2 regions of the Paenibacillus sp. MMO-177 genome follow, and region 1 is predicted to be linked to the other one. Evidence: riboswitches for the same ligand, from Rfam matches in the RefSeq annotation. Region 1 holds a riboswitch; the other holds the start of a gene.
What was found. Region 1 has a riboswitch for cyclic di-AMP ahead of WFK81_RS02100 (TrkH family potassium uptake protein). Riboswitches for the same ligand answer to the same signal wherever they lie in the genome.
Positions count from the first base shown of each region.

Region 2: linked by a shared signal. The riboswitch ahead of WFK81_RS04785 (KamA family radical SAM protein) and the one ahead of WFK81_RS02100 (TrkH family potassium uptake protein) in region 1 are both predicted to bind cyclic di-AMP.

Region 1 is NZ_JBBCUR010000001.1:492,038-495,114, reverse strand. Features, by position in the region: gene WFK81_RS02105 (CPBP family intramembrane glutamic endopeptidase) at 1-908, opposite strand, end outside; cyclic di-AMP (ydaO/yuaA leader) riboswitch at 1,159-1,320, shown strand; gene WFK81_RS02100 (TrkH family potassium uptake protein) at 1,392-2,732, shown strand; gene WFK81_RS02095 (potassium channel family protein) at 2,750-3,077, shown strand, end outside.
Region 2 is NZ_JBBCUR010000001.1:1,079,006-1,082,082, forward strand. Features, by position in the region: gene WFK81_RS04780 (alpha/beta hydrolase) at 1-72, opposite strand, end outside; gene WFK81_RS04785 (KamA family radical SAM protein) at 140-1,150, opposite strand; cyclic di-AMP (ydaO/yuaA leader) riboswitch at 1,333-1,471, opposite strand; gene WFK81_RS04790 (hypothetical protein) at 1,681-2,031, opposite strand; gene thiD (bifunctional hydroxymethylpyrimidine kinase/phosphomethylpyrimidine kinase) at 2,098-2,925, opposite strand; gene thiO (glycine oxidase ThiO) at 2,949-3,077, opposite strand, start outside.

The DNA.
Region 1 (3,077 bases):
ACCGTAGCTTTAATCTCGGCATCCGACCGGCTCTGCTCGCCAAAGGTTGCCAATATGCCATCGAGAACGTTCAGATTGTTATATATGTAGAATACGATAAACACCAGGCTGATAAATATCCCGCGCTTAAAGGTCGTATGTCTCCTGTACAGAATCGCGTAAATAAGCGATAAGACAAGGGAGATAAAGCACATGTACACCAGACTGACAACAGACAGCGCGCTGCCCGTCTTCTTCTGGCCTTCCACATAGGCCACGTAGTCTGCCGGAGTTTGGAAGGCTGGCTTGTATCTGGTAATTACCGCTTTATCATTAACAAGGCCGACGCCTATAACAAGCTCAAGCGAAGCGTCGCCAAGCGTATAACCGGTTGGATGAAGGACAGCGTCCCCTTCGTCATTCAAGTACAAACCGTCCAATTCTTCCGGCCGGAATCCTTTTGTCCCGGCAAAAGCTTTCGCGGATGTTTGAACCAGCTCGGCATTGCCTGCGGATTTCGCTCCAAGCCAATGCCAGCCTATAATACTGCCGTTTGTCATGTGGATATAAACATAAGCCTTCGTGCCGTCCTCCAGATCGAGATTGACCTGGAACGTATCGGTCGGGAACTTGGCATCATATTTGTCTTCGAACTCGCGCAGCAGATCTTCCTTGGAGAAATAACCGTTTGCCAAACTGTCTGTCTGGTAAATCGTATGAGCAGATACGGCGCTTTTGCCGAATTGCTCCTTAACGAATCGTTCTGCCGTTGACTCGGCTTTGCTTTTGGCGATGACTTCAGGCGTTGAGCTTGAGAATAGCTGGTCCCCGGCTGCGGGGCCGAACTGGGTAAAGATGAAAATAATTGCGCCTGCAACAGCAGCCCACAGGAACCTTTTCCAATCATGAGGTGCGATGGAAGGGATCATACAAAACCTCCATTTCGAATTCGGACGATGCTTTGTTACAGTAACAATACCATTATTAACCTGAATTATCCAATGAACACGAAAGTAGAGGATGCGAACGGAAAGCGGTGAAATAAGGACTTGCAGCCAGCAAGCGACCATTTGCTTTGTAGCATTGCCTGTTTTTGAACGAATTCCGCTTAATTATGGCTTAGGCTCATTTTGATCGTATCCGTCATTTAGGCGTATAATCGTAAACGTCATATTAATCGAATCGTATCAGCCGAATTTCGTTATTGAAAACGGGGGAACCAAACCGCTGTCCGGAGCAATCCGCCAGCATGGGGTGAATTTCGAGCATTCCGCTTGAATAGGGCTGCCTTTCCAGGCCCGAATCCGTCAGCTAACCTCGTAGGCTGTGTGGAACAGGACTCATTTGCATGGGAGTTCCCGTGCTTTTTTTTATGCCTAAATATGGATGGGTCCCTAATAAAGGAGAGAATTATGCCTAAATATTTCAATATTTTGAGATGGTCGCCTCCAAGGATACTTGTATTTGGCTTTGCCATGATTATCGTTTTTGGAGCCTTGCTGCTGTCAATGCCCTTCGCCTCCAGCGACGGTTCGCGCCTGCCCTTTATAGACGCGCTGTTTACAGCAACCTCGGCGACCTGCGTAACCGGCCTTGTTGTTGTCGATACGGGTACATACTTCTCTACCTTTGGCAAAATCATCATTCTCTCATTAATTCAAATCGGCGGATTAGGCTTTATGACGATGGGTACGCTCATTGCCCTTGTGCTTCGCAAGAGGATTTCGCTTAAGGAAAGGCTGATTCTGCAGGAAGCGATGAATCAGTCGAGTATGGAGGGGATCGTCCGATTAATCCGCAGGGTTATCTTTTACTCTTTGACGATTGAGCTTGTTGGCGCGGTGTTATTCGCTGTTCGATTTGCTTTTGATATGCCGTTTGGACGCGCGGTATGGTACGGGCTCTTTCATGCGATATCCTTCTTCAACAATGCCGGCTTTGATATCTTCGGCAATTTCCGCAGCTTAACGATGTATGTAGGCGATCCGCTTGTTAATATCGTGTCGATGCTGCTTATTATTTTTGGCGGATTAGGCTTTGTGGTCATGGCGGATTTATTGGAGTTCCGGAAAAACAAACGGCTCTCGCTGCACAGCAAGGTTGTACTATCGGCAACCGGCATTCTCATTGCCGTTGGCGCAATCGTTATTTTTATTTTCGAGTTTTCGAACAGTAAGACGCTGGGATCCCTCAATTGGGGCGAGAAAATACTGGCTTCCTTCTTCCAGTCCGTTACGCCAAGAACCGCCGGGGCCAATACGCTCGATTATACCCAGCTTCGGCAGGCGACCGTATTTTTTACCGTTATTCTGATGTTTATCGGCGCTTCTCCCGGCTCTACAGGCGGGGGGATCAAAACAACGACGTTTACGACGATGGTCGGGGCGGTTATCGCCATGATCCGCGGACGGGACGATATCGTTCTTTTCCATTACAGGCTTGGGAAGGATCGGATCTTCAAGGCGCTGACGATTACGATGCTGTCGCTTACGCTGGTCATATTTGTGACAATGCTGCTGTCCACAACGGAAGACCAGCAGTTTCTGCGAATTTTATTCGAGACGACGTCGGCGTTTGGCACCGTTGGCCTCACGACGGGTATTACGCCTGAGCTGACGTTTTTCGGAAAAATCGTCATTGCATTAACGATGTTCGCCGGCAGGCTGGGTCCGCTCACGCTTGCTTATGCGCTAGGACCAAAAACAGAGAAAGAGCTTTACCGGTATCCGGAAGGCAAAATTACGATTGGATAGGGGAATAGGGAGCAAGGATGAAAAACAATCAGTTTGTGATCGTAGGCTTAGGACGGTTTGGATCCAGTCTTGGAAGAGAGCTCATTAAGCTGGGTTATGAGGTGCTGGGAATCGACCGGGATGAGGAAGCCGTCCAGGAGATGAGCAATGTGCTGACCTACACGGTGTCGGCGGATTGCACGGACGAAGAAACGCTGCGATCACTTGGCGTTCGCAATTTCGACTGCGGAGTTGTGGCGATAGGCGATGACATTCAGGCCAGCATACTGACGACTATATTATTGAAGGATTTGGGCGTGAAGCGGGTTGTGGCAAAAGCAATGAGCGAGCTGCATGGACGCGTGC
Region 2 (3,077 bases), 590 kb from region 1:
CGTGCCGTTCAAGTTTACTTCTTCCTGCTGAGCCTGCAGGGCGTTCACAATTTCCTGGCTGTATACTCTCATTGACGGAAGCCTCCCGGGATGTGAAATACGATCCCTTCTTACTTCTCCTTTTGCTTACGAACATCCTTTATTTATTCTTGGCAGGCTGACCGGACGGCAGATAGACCATATGATCGTCATGCTCCGACAGATCCTCCAGCCACGATGCTTCAGGAGGACAATCCAACATGATAAAACGGCCTTTCCCCTCTTCTTGGTAGTGATGATATTTCACGTAGGCCTTGCCGCCTTCTATATCCAACAATTCAACCTTGCCATAATCATGGGCCATCAAAAGCCTGATCCGCTTTCCAAGCTCCGCGGTTAGTTCTTTTGCTTGCTGAACGATGGAGAACTGCGTTTGCAGGGATAGACTATACTCGGGATAAGAAGGATTAGGGCGGTTAATGATAAAGGAATAGGGCGAAACCCCAGCCTGGGACAGCTGATCAATCAGCTTGCCTAACAGAAGAGGGTCATTATTAACGCCCTTGACAATAGGGGTTTGATTGAGAACGACAACTCCCGCCTGGTGAAGGGCATTAAAAGCTTTCTTTGCTTCGGCCGTTAGTTCTCTCGGATGGTTAATCGTAGTCATCAAATAGATCCGCTTCTGAGGACTTGAGAACCGACTTAACATCTCTAATAGTTCATGATCCTCATAAATCCGCATTGGATTATGAACCGGCATTCTGGAATCCAGCCTAATCGTGCCGATATGCTCGATATCCCGCAGCTGCTCGATAATTCTAGTCAGCTTGGCGATACCCAACGTCAGACTATCTCCCGTCAGCACAACCTTATGGATCTCATTATGTTCTGCGATGTAAGCAATTCCTTCTGCTGCCTGGGACACTGGGAGAAGAACCATCGATTGATAAATGTGCTTACATCCGGCAGCTTCCCAAGTGAACTCCTGGATCCCGTGAGGGGCTTCCCCCGCCGCCGCAATCAGATGCTTGCGGATCGGATCCTTCGGATCATCCCAGTCAATCAGGTTTAAGTAATAATCATTGACGCGAAAATGCTTCTTAAGCCGTTCTCTTTCCGCCTCCGACAGACCTGCCGATCTACCGTTATCGGCCATTGGTTGTACCATTTCGCATCCCTCCAAAAGGTTATTAAAAGCATCACCTATGCCGGGAAGTCCATCCCACCTCCACGAAAAATGAAAAAAAAGACCCCAGCAGCACAGAGCATGAACATGGTCTGTGTGCATTGTGGGCCTTTAAAACAGAAAAAGACCCAGCAAGGGTCTATCGTTTGCAATGTTATTCGCAAAAGACCCATCTCAAAGCTGACGAGGTTAGCTGACGGACTCGGGATAGATGGTTCCCTACAGCCAAAAACCGGCTGATTCGCCCCAAAAGATTGGTTTCCCCGCTTCTCGGCATTGCCGAGAACTAAGCTTATTATAATTATCGCACAATTCTTAATATTGTCAACATTTCATCAGCAAAAAATCCCCGCCCAATTTTCCGACAAGGTTGGACGGGGATCCACAATAGAAAGGTCTCCACAATAGAATTTACCTGTTTTCGAAACACTGGAAACTTAAATTCTATTTGGCGATAAATCCTACATTTAAACGCGGTCGCTCATCATCGAAATGCTTCGATAGAGGATTTCTCACTTCTTATCCACTTGAAGAAGAAATAAGTGCTTAACCGAAAATGTATCCTTGATGGTATCTTCGGATATAACATTCAGCTTGATCAAACCGGCGATTTTGGAGGTATCGGGCTTCGAAAGCAGCCGCCATACGTCGGGATCGGGAAGAGCAGCATACAGCTTGCTCTCATCAAATTCCTTGCGCTCCTGGGAAACAATCTTCACCTTGTAGCTGCCTACCTCCAGTTCGGAGAGGTCCAGCTCGGCGCAATGCTGTATAATTTCACCGCGCAGCTCGGATAATTCCTGCTCGATTTCCTTCTGCTTTTGCTTGAGCTGATAATACCGCTTGACTTTGTTATCCTCCAACTTATTCACGCTCCTCTTAATCATATGTATGACCGGGAGCGCGGAATTAGACTGGATCTTGTCCCGCTAACTGATGACTAGTCCTCTCTTGCGGTATGCCCAATGATTCGTTGGGCCATGTCCGCCGCCGATGATAATGCCGTCTTCAATGGCGGCTTGAATATAGGCCTTTGCCTGGCGCACGGCTTCCTCGATATCAAGCCCTTGAGCCAGACCGGCGGTTAGCGCAGCCGAATAGGTGCAGCCGGTGCCATGCGTGCGCTCGGTGACGATCCGTTTGCCGGAAAGCTCGCTATAGCCGCTGCCGTCGAAGAGCAAATCGACCGCTTCGGCTCCGGCCTCATGCCCGCCTTTGATCAGGACATAACGGGCGCCGAGGCTGGACAGCTTTTTCGCCGCTTCAAGCTTGTCGGCCTTGCCCCGGATGGCCATCCCGGTCAGATGCTCCGCCTCCGGGATGTTCGGCGTAATAATCATCGTGAGCGGCAGCAGCTTGCGGGTTAAAGCCCGAACGGCTTCTACCTGCAGGAGCGAAGCGCCGCCTTTTGCAATCATAACCGGGTCTACAACAACCTTCGTCCAGCCAAAGAAAGCAATTGCCTCGGCCACTTCCTCAATAATCTCCGCACTGAACAGCATCCCGGTCTTTAAAGCGTCAACGCCGATATCGCTGCCGACGGAGTGAATCTGCGCCTTTACCGCTTCCTTTGCGAGCGGAAAGACGCCCTGCACGCCAAGCGTATTTTGCGCGGTAATCGCCGTCAGGGCGGACATCCCGTAGACGCCAAGCTCCTGGAACGTTTTCAAATCCGCCTGAATGCCGGCTCCGCCGCCGCTGTCCGAGCCGGCAATCGTCAAAGCCCGCGCGACATTACCGTTTATGTATTCCGCCATCTCTATGTCACCCCGTTTATCGTTTAGTAGGAAAACCGTTCCGGCGCAAACGCCGGCAGCCTGCTGCCGGTATCGATATAATCGGCGACAACCTGTGCCGTTACCGGGCTAAGAAGAATGCCGTTGCGGTAATGGCCCGCCGCCATAATGAC